Massilia sp. METH4: one gene and its partners. The protein of the gene in region 1 binds, or shares a complex with, the protein of each later gene. Links are inferred from orthologs where the notes say so. Each region holds a gene or a part of one and is shown on either strand. Other genes may lie near its edges.

Region 1 (3,271 bases):
TTCCGACGACCCGGCGTATTTCGGCGGCTACCTGAACGAGAACTTCCTGGCCGCGTTCGACTCGCTGCCGCTGGGCCTGCAGCACGCGCACGACCTGGCGAAGAACGGCTTCGCCGCCTCGTTCCTGCCGGCGGAGCAAAAGCAGAAGTTCCTCGATGAGGTGGATGCCTATTTTGCGGCGTTCGATGTAGTCTAGTGCGGTGAATCGGACATTCGTTGATCAACGAATTTCTGACTCGGCACACTTAGCCAGTGCCGGCATTTGACCCAAGGCCGATGCCGGGGCGAAGCAGGAATTTCAGGGAGCACTGCTCCTTGATCAGCGTAGCGGTGCCGGCCTGGCAGCCGGCATTCCTGCCGGATCCCTGGGGGCCTCGTCCGCGGTAGCTCTCCAGGCTTAACGAGAACCCTGTTTACTTACACACCCATGTTCCTCCAAGCCCTCCGCATGACCGCGCGCGACTGGCGCGCGGGCAAGCTGCGCTTCCTGCTGGTCGCGCTGATCGTCGCCGTGTCCGCGCTGTCGGCGGCCGGCTTCTTCATCGACCGCCTGCGCGCCGGCCTGGACCGCGATGCGCACCAGTTGCTGGGGGCCGATCTCGTGATCGCCGGCGACCAGCCGCTGCCCGCCGCGTGGCGCGAGGAAGCCACGCGCCGCGGCCTCGTGCTGGCCGACACGGCCATCTTCCCCAGCATGGCCCAGGCGGGCGAGGGCGAGGCGGCGCAATCGGTGCTCGGTTCGCTGAAGGCCGTCAGCGCCGGGTATCCGCTGCGCGGCCGCCTGAAGGTGACGACCGATCCGGACCAGGCCAACGACAACGTGGGCACTCCCACGGCCGATATCCCGGCGCCCGGTACCGCATGGGTCGACGTGGCGGTGCTGCGCGCGCTGAACGCCAGGGTGGGCGACGAGGTGCGCGTGGGCGACGCCACGTTCCGCATCGCCCAGCTGATTGCCGCCGAACCGGACCGCGGCACCGGGTTCGCCAATTTCGCGCCGCGCGTCATGCTGCGGCTCGACGAGCTGGCCAAGACCAACCTGGTGCAGACGGGCTCGCGCATCACCTACCGCCTGCTGGCGGCGGGCGAAGGGCCGGACGGCCGTGCCGCCGTGGCGCGATACGCCGAATGGCTGCGCGGCGAGATCGGCGCCGGCAAGGCGCGCAATATCCGCATCGACACGCTGGAAGAGGGCCGCCCCGAGATGCGCGAGACGCTGGAGCGGGCCGACCGCTTCCTGTCGCTCGTCGGGCTGCTGTCGGCGATGCTGGCCGCCGTGGCGGTGGCGATGGCGGCGCGCCGCTTCATGCTGCGCCACCTGGATGCCTGCGCCATGCTGCGCTGCCTGGGCCTGACGCAGAACCAGGTGACGGCCATCTACCTGATCGAATTCCTGCTGGTGGGCCTGGTGGGCAGCCTCATCGGTGTGCTGGTCGGCTTTGCCAGCCACTTCGTGCTGCTCGAGCTGCTGGGCCGCCTGGTGCAGGCCGAGCTGCCGCCCGTGTCGATCAAGCCCGCCCTGCAGGGACTGGCGACCGGCATGCTGCTGCTGGCCGGCTTCGCGCTGCCGCCGATCCTGCAACTGCGCAATGTGCCGCACAACCGCGTGATCCGCCGCGAGCAGGCGCCGCCGCAGCCGATGGCGCTGGCCACCTATGGCCTCGGTCTGGCCGCCTTTGTCGTGCTGCTGCTGTGGCAGGCGGGCGACCTGAAGCTGGCGCTGTACACCGCGCTCGGCTTCGTCGGCGCGTTCGGCGTGTTCGCGCTGGCCGGCTTCGGCGGCCTGGCGGCGTTGAAATCGCTGCGCACCTCGCTGAAGCATCCGGCGTGGCGTTTCGCCGTCACGTCGCTTCAGCGCCGCCCTGGCGCCACCGTGGTGCAGGTCGTGTCGCTGGCACTGGGCCTCATGGCGCTGCTGGTCCTGACGATCGTGCGCGACGACCTGATGACTTCCTGGCGCAACGCCACCCCGGCGGATGCGCCGAACCACTTCGTGATCAATATCCAGCCGGACCAGAAGGAGGAAATCGCCGCGAAGCTGCGCGCCGGCGGCGCGCACGAAGCGCCGCTGTATCCGATGATCCGGGGCCGCCTGGCGGCCGTCAACGGCAAGCCGATCACGCCGGCCACGTACCCGGAGGGGCGCGCGCGCGGCTTGGCCGAGCGGGAGTTCAACCTGTCGACGATGGCCGAGCTGCCCTCGCAGAACCGGATCACGGCCGGCAAATGGTACGGCGACGCACCCGGCAGCGCCGAGGCTTCCGTCGAGGAAGGGCTGGCGAAAACGCTGGGCCTGAAGCTGGGCGACACCATGCGCTTCGATATCGCCGGCTCGCCGGTGGAAGCGAAGATCACCAGCCTGCGCAAGCTGGAATGGGGGTCGATGCGCGTGAACTTCTTCGTCATCATCAATCCGCGCGCGATGGAGGATACGCCGCAGACGTGGATCACCGCCTTCCACCTGCCGAAGCAGTTCACCGCGTTGGGCACGCGGCTGTCGCGCGACTATCCGAACCTGACCGTGATCGACGTGGGCGGCGTGCTGCGCCAGATCCAGTCCGTGCTCGACCAGGTGATCCAGGCGGTGGAATTCCTGTTCGGCTTCACGCTTGCTTCCGGCCTGCTGGTGCTGTACGCGGCGCTGATGGGTTCCCAGGATGAGCGCACCCGCGAGTCGGGCCTGCTGCGCGCGCTGGGCGCGACCCGCAGCCAGCTGTCCCGCGCGCAGATGATCGAATTCCTGCTGGTCGGCTCGCTGGCCGGCCTGCTGGCCGCCACCGGCGCCGCCGCCATGGGCTGGGGCCTGGCGAAGTACCAGTTCAAGTTCGACTGGGTGTTCAGCCCGGCCGCCTGGATGGCCGGCGTGGCCGTGGGCGCGCTGTGCGCGGCGATCGGCGGCTGGCTGGGCTTGCGCAACGTGCTGCGGCAGCCGCCGTTGCAGACCCTGCGCGAGGCATAGGCGGCAGCCCTGGTGTCGAACATTTTTTCCGGGCGCCGTTCCCGGAAAAAGTGTACGACACCGGTTCTCCCCTGAAGCAATCGCCGGCAGGCGAACACCGGTGTCGCACACCTTTTCCGGATAACCCGCCCGGAAAAGATGTCCGACACCAGCCCGTGGCTCAGGCCGCCAGCACCCCCTGCCGGGCGTTGAGAAATTGTTCGAACGGCGCTGGCGGCGCTGCCAGGTAATGTTCGGGAAAGTCGAACAGCGCCCAGTAATACTTCTCGCGCCCCATGCATACCTGTGGCGCACGGCAGTGGCGATGCCATT
Region 2 (3,005 bases), 5.0 Mb from region 1 along the record:
GTCTGGGAAGGCGCGCTGGCGGCAGTCTGGCTGCACGGCATCGCTGCCGACGTGCTGGTGGCCGAGGGCACGGGCCCCATCGGGCTGACCGCGGGGGAATTGATTGCCACCGTGCGGGTGGCACTGAACCGCCTGGTGGCGCAGCAGGCGCACGCGGCCTGGCAGAGCCAGGCCGCGGGGCTGCGCGCCCGCTGAGCTTACACGAGGCGCCCTGCCGCGATGGTGATCGTGCGGGCGCAGCGCGCCGCCATGGCCGGGTCGTGCGTCACCAGCACGAGAGTCGAGCCGTGTTCACGGTTCAGCTCGAACATCAGGGCGATCACGGCTTCGCCGGTCGCCGCATCGAGGCTACCGGTGGGTTCGTCGGCCAGCAGCAGCGGCGGCTGCGTGACGAAGGCGCGCGCCAGCGCCACGCGCTGCTGTTCGCCGCCGGACAGGTATTTCGGGTAATGCTTCAGCCGGCTCGACAGTCCGACGCGGCCCAGCATCGCCTCGGCCTTCGGCCGTGCATCGTCATCTCCGGCCAGCTCCAGCGGCAGCATCACGTTCTCGACGGCCGTCAGGTGCGGCAGCAGCTGGAACGACTGGAACACGAAGCCCAGCTTGGCCTTGCGCAGCGCGGCGCGGCCGTCCTCGTCCAGCGCGAAGATGTCGACACCGTCGATCAGCACTTTTCCCTCGCTCGGCGTATCGAGGCCGGCGAGAAGACCCAGCAAGGTCGACTTGCCGGAACCCGAGGCGCCAACGATTGCCAGCGTCTGCCCCTTTTGCACGGTAAAATCCACGCTGTGCAAAATGGTCAGCTCGCCACTCGCATCGGCCACGCGCTTGGACAGGCCCGTTACCGCGATCGCGGTGGCGCCGGCGGCGCCGGCCGCATGCACACCGTCATGGTGCGATGCAGGCGAGTCCGGAATGAAATTGCTGCTCGCGTGAGGAAAATCTGGCATGGTTCGAGGTCTGCTTCGCTTGGTTAAAGGGTTCAATTCGGGGTTAAATTCGGGGTTAAATTCGGGGTTCGATTCCGGGTTCGGTTCGCGATTCTGGTTGATGCTGGGCGCCACGCTGCTGCTCTGGGGCGGCGCAACGAGCGCCTATTCTGCCCCAAAAACCCTGCTCGTGGTGGGCGACAGTCTGTCTGCGGAATACGGCCTGGCGCGCGGTGCCGGCTGGGTGGCGCTGCTCGAGCGCAAGCTGCAAGCGCAGAAATTCGATATCCGCATCGTCAACGCCAGCGTCAGCGGCGAAACCACCAGCGGCGGCCGCACGCGGCTGCCCGGCCTCTTGAAGAAGCACAAGCCCGATTACGTGGTGCTCGAGCTGGGCGCCAACGACGGCTTGCGCGGCCTGCCTGTCCCGGCCGCGGACAGCAACCTGCGCGCGATGGTGAAGCAGGCGCGCGAGGCCGGCGCGCGCGTGCTGCTGGTCGGCATCCGCATCCCGCCCAATTACGGCCGCGATTATTCGGAAAAATTCTTCGCCATGTACGGCGCCATCAGCCGCGATGAAAAAGTGGCGCTGGCGCCCTTCATGCTCGATGGCGTGGCCGAGAAAATGGAAATGTTCCAGGCCGACCGCATCCACCCGCTGGCCAGCGCGCATCCGACCATCCTGAACAATATCTGGCCGCACCTGCTGCCCATCATAAGGACGAAATGAAGTATCCCGAAATCCTCTCCATCGACGACGTGCTGGCCCGCCTGGACGAGTTCGACACGATCATCGATGCCCGCACGCCGGGCGAATTCGCGCTCGACCACCTGCCCAATGCGATCAACTGCCCGGTGCTCGACGACGAGCAGCGCGTGGTGGTCGGCACGCTGTACAAGCAGACCGGCCCGTTCGAAGCGAAGAAGGTGGGCGCGCCGATGGTGGCCGCCAACATCGCCCACCACATCGACACGCTGTGGCACGACAAGCCGCGCGAATGGAAACCGCTCGTCTATTGCTGGCGTGGCGGCAACCGCAGCGGCTCGATGGCGCACATCCTGGCGAAGATCGGCTGGCCGGTGGTGCAGCTCGAAGGCGGCTACAAGGCCTTCCGCACGCGCGTCAACGCCGACCTGGAACAGGCGCCGGAGCTCGATTTCCGCGTGATCTGCGGCACCACGGGCAGCGGCAAGACGCGCCTGCTGGACACGCTGGAGGCGATCGGCGCGCAGGTACTGGACCTGGAACAGCTGGCGGCCCACCGCGGTTCTGTGCTGGGCAACCTGCCGTGCCAGCCGCAACCCACGCAAAAGGCGTTCGAGACCTCGATCTGGGACCGGCTGCGCCGCTTCGATCCCGCATTGCCCGTCTTCGTGGAATCGGAAAGCAAGAAAGTCGGCGCGCTGCGCGTGCCTGCCGCGCTGATGGAACGGATGCGCGCCTCGCCCTGCATCGCCTTGCAGGTGCGGCGCGAGCACCGTGTGCAGCTGCTGATCGAGGACTACCAGCACTTCGCCTGCAATGCGCCGGCGCTGAACACGCAGTTGTCCTACCTGACGGACCTGCACGGCAAGGAAAAGATCGGCAAGTGGCAGCAGATGGCCCTGGAAGGCAAGATGCCGGAGCTGGTCGACGAGCTGCTGGTCGACCATTACGACCCGGCGTACACGCGCTCGATCCACCGCAATTTCACCCAGTATGACCAGGCGCGCGCGATCGAACTGCCCGACATCTCGCCCGCTGCGTTCCTGGCCGCGGCGCGAGCCCTGCACGAGGCCTGACGCGGCCCGGCCGCGCATGGCGGTCGACCAAACGAAAAAGCCACCCGAGGGTGGCTTTTTCCTTGGCCGCCCGGGCTGGCGGAATTACTGCTCGCCCTGCGCCTTCGCGTCGGACGGCTTGTGCACGATCTTCACTTTCGCTTTTTCCTTCAGCACTTCGACATAGTTCACCATGTCTTGCTGGGCGACGATGTTGCCGATCTGTTCGCGGGCCGATGCCAGGCGCGCTTCGTCAGCGGTGGCCGGCTGGTGCACCTTGCCGATGCGGTAGATGCCATAGCCCATGCCCGGCAG
Region 3 (2,923 bases), 5.0 Mb from region 1 along the record:
TCGAACGGGCCGGTCTGCTTGTACAGCGTGCCGACCACCACGCGCTGCTCGTCGTCGAGCACCGGGCAGTTGATCGCATTGGGCAGGTGGTCGAGCGCGAATTCGCCCGGCGTGCGGGCATCGATGATCGTGTCGAACTCGTCCAGGCGGGCCAGCACGTCGTCGATGGAGAGGATTTCGGGATACTTCATTTCGTCCTTATGATGGGCAGCAGGTGCGGCCAGATATTGTTCAGGATGGTCGGATGCGCGCTGGCCAGCGGGTGGATGCGGTCGGCCTGGAACATTTCCATTTTCTCGGCCACGCCATCGAGCATGAAGGGCGCCAGCGCCACTTTTTCATCGCGGCTGATGGCGCCGTACATGGCGAAGAATTTTTCCGAATAATCGCGGCCGTAATTGGGCGGGATGCGGATGCCGACCAGCAGCACGCGCGCGCCGGCCTCGCGCGCCTGCTTCACCATCGCGCGCAGGTTGCTGTCCGCGGCCGGGACAGGCAGGCCGCGCAAGCCGTCGTTGGCGCCCAGCTCGAGCACCACGTAATCGGGCTTGTGCTTCTTCAAGAGGCCGGGCAGCCGCGTGCGGCCGCCGCTGGTGGTTTCGCCGCTGACGCTGGCGTTGACGATGCGGATATCGAATTTCTGCGCTTGCAGCTTGCGCTCGAGCAGCGCCACCCAGCCGGCACCGCGCGCCAGGCCGTATTCCGCAGACAGACTGTCGCCCACCACGAGCAGGGTTTTTGGGGCAGAATAGGCGCTCGTTGCGCCGCCCCAGAGCAGCAGCGTGGCGCCCAGCATCAACCAGAATCGCGAACCGAACCCGGAATCGAACCCCGAATTTAACCCCGAATTTAACCCCGAATTGAACCCTTTAACCAAGCGAAGCAGACCTCGAACCATGCCAGATTTTCCTCACGCGAGCAGCAATTTCATTCCGGACTCGCCTGCATCGCACCATGACGGTGTGCATGCGGCCGGCGCCGCCGGCGCCACCGCGATCGCGGTAACGGGCCTGTCCAAGCGCGTGGCCGATGCGAGTGGCGAGCTGACCATTTTGCACAGCGTGGATTTTACCGTGCAAAAGGGGCAGACGCTGGCAATCGTTGGCGCCTCGGGTTCCGGCAAGTCGACCTTGCTGGGTCTTCTCGCCGGCCTCGATACGCCGAGCGAGGGAAAAGTGCTGATCGACGGTGTCGACATCTTCGCGCTGGACGAGGACGGCCGCGCCGCGCTGCGCAAGGCCAAGCTGGGCTTCGTGTTCCAGTCGTTCCAGCTGCTGCCGCACCTGACGGCCGTCGAGAACGTGATGCTGCCGCTGGAGCTGGCCGGAGATGACGATGCACGGCCGAAGGCCGAGGCGATGCTGGGCCGCGTCGGACTGTCGAGCCGGCTGAAGCATTACCCGAAATACCTGTCCGGCGGCGAACAGCAGCGCGTGGCGCTGGCGCGCGCCTTCGTCACGCAGCCGCCGCTGCTGCTGGCCGACGAACCCACCGGTAGCCTCGATGCGGCGACCGGCGAAGCCGTGATCGCCCTGATGTTCGAGCTGAACCGTGAACACGGCTCGACTCTCGTGCTGGTGACGCACGACCCGGCCATGGCGGCGCGCTGCGCCCGCACGATCACCATCGCGGCAGGGCGCCTCGTGTAAGCTCAGCGGGCGCGCAGCCCCGCGGCCTGGCTCTGCCAGGCCGCGTGCGCCTGCTGCGCCACCAGGCGGTTCAGTGCCACCCGCACGGTGGCAATCAATTCCCCCGCGGTCAGCCCGATGGGGCCCGTGCCCTCGGCCACCAGCACGTCGGCAGCGATGCCGTGCAGCCAGACTGCCGCCAGCGCGCCTTCCCAGACGGGCCAGCCTTGCGCCAGCAGCGCGCCGGCCAGTCCCGCCAGCACGTCGCCGGTGCCGGCCGTGGCCAGGCCCGCGTTCCCGGTGGGGTTGATGGCAAGCCGGCCGTCCGGCGCGGCGATCACGGTGCCCGATCCTTTCAGCACCACGCAGGCACCAAGCCGCGCCGCCAGCTCGCGGGCGGCGGCGAGGCGGTCGGCCTGCACCGCTCCGATCGACGATTCCAGCATGCGCGCCGCTTCCAGCGGGTGCGGGGTGAGCATGGTGCCCGCAGTGCGGGCGGCCACGGCGTCGCGCAATGCCGCGTCGCCGGCCAGCAGGTTCAAGGCATCGGCATCGAGCACCAGCGGCTGTGGCGCCGCGATGGCGGCGCCCAGCAGCCGCGCCGCTTCCGGGCCATTGCCCAGGCCCGGCCCCGCAACGGTGACGGCCGACGCGAAATCCACCTCCTGCGCGGCGCGGCACATCAGTTCGGGCTGGCCTGCGTCCACCGGCAACGGCGGGCCGGCGAAGCACAGGTATACGCGGCCGGCGCCCGCATGCAGCGCGGCGCGGCCGGCCAGCACCGGCGCGCCCGCCATGCCCGGCGCGCCGCCCAGCACGTACACATTGCCGTAGCTGCCCTTGTGGCTGTTGTGCCGCCGCGCGCGCGCGTGGCGCGCGAAAAATGCCGGGTCGTTCAGGTGCATCGCGGCGGGCGGAAACGCCGCCGCTTCCAGCTCCAGGGCGGCGACGATGATGTTGCCGGCATGGTCGCGGCCATCGCAGGTGTGCAGGCCGGGCTTGTCGCCGATGAAGGTCACCGTGTGCGTGGCCCGCACGGCCAGGCCGCCAGGACCGCCGACGATGCAGCCCGTATCGGCATCAAGGCCGCTCGGCACGTCGAGCGCCAGCACCTGGCAGGCGAGGGTGTTCAAGGCGGCCACCAGCGCGGCGGGAGCTCCGTCGAGCGGGCGCCGCAAGCCGATGCCGAACAGGCCGTCGACCACGAGGTTCCAGTCGCCGCCGGCCACTTCCTGCGCCGTCAGGTCGACGAATTGCGCGGCGCTGGCCTGTGCGCGGTGCAGGGCGCGGTCGCG

What was found.
Region 2: the proteins of V6Z91_RS02000 (region 1) and V6Z91_RS24110 are in contact, whole or in part, in a cryo-EM structure (PDB 9GE8), measured with the Escherichia coli proteins. The link is inferred for Massilia sp. METH4 from one-to-one orthologs.
Region 3: the proteins of V6Z91_RS02000 (region 1) and V6Z91_RS24105 are in contact, whole or in part, in a cryo-EM structure (PDB 9GE8), measured with the Escherichia coli proteins. The link is inferred for Massilia sp. METH4 from one-to-one orthologs.

Annotation. Positions count from the first base shown.
Region 1 is NZ_CP146614.1:433,070-436,340, reverse strand. Bases 74-3,193 are described here. They hold V6Z91_RS02000 (FtsX-like permease family protein), read left to right. Parts: upstream 74-427; coding sequence 428-2,959; downstream 2,960-3,193. Other genes in these bases: V6Z91_RS01995 (response regulator), read right to left, coding at 3,120-3,193; V6Z91_RS02005 (adenosine deaminase), read left to right, coding at 74-196. Also shown: more of V6Z91_RS02005, read left to right, coding at 1-73; more of V6Z91_RS01995, read right to left, coding at 3,194-3,271.
Region 2 is NZ_CP146614.1:5,470,595-5,473,599, forward strand. Bases 1-2,854 are described here. They hold V6Z91_RS24110 (arylesterase), read left to right. Parts: upstream 1-1,050; coding sequence 1,051-1,659; downstream 1,660-2,854. Other genes in these bases: V6Z91_RS24100 (NAD(P)H-hydrate dehydratase), read left to right, coding at 1-195; V6Z91_RS24105 (ABC transporter ATP-binding protein), read right to left, coding at 198-950; mnmH (tRNA 2-selenouridine(34) synthase MnmH), read left to right, coding at 1,656-2,711; V6Z91_RS24120 (SurA N-terminal domain-containing protein), read right to left, coding at 2,796-2,854. Outside these bases: more of V6Z91_RS24120, read right to left, coding at 2,855-3,005. UniProt on the Escherichia coli protein: TesA is a multifunctional esterase that can act as a thioesterase, lysophospholipase and protease.
Region 3 is NZ_CP146614.1:5,469,518-5,472,440, reverse strand. What follows is about bases 1-2,772. They hold V6Z91_RS24105 (ABC transporter ATP-binding protein), read left to right. Parts: upstream 1-896; coding sequence 897-1,649; downstream 1,650-2,772. Other genes in these bases: V6Z91_RS24100 (NAD(P)H-hydrate dehydratase), read right to left, coding at 1,652-2,772; V6Z91_RS24110 (arylesterase), read right to left, coding at 188-796; mnmH (tRNA 2-selenouridine(34) synthase MnmH), read right to left, coding at 1-191. In the rest of the region: more of V6Z91_RS24100, read right to left, coding at 2,773-2,923.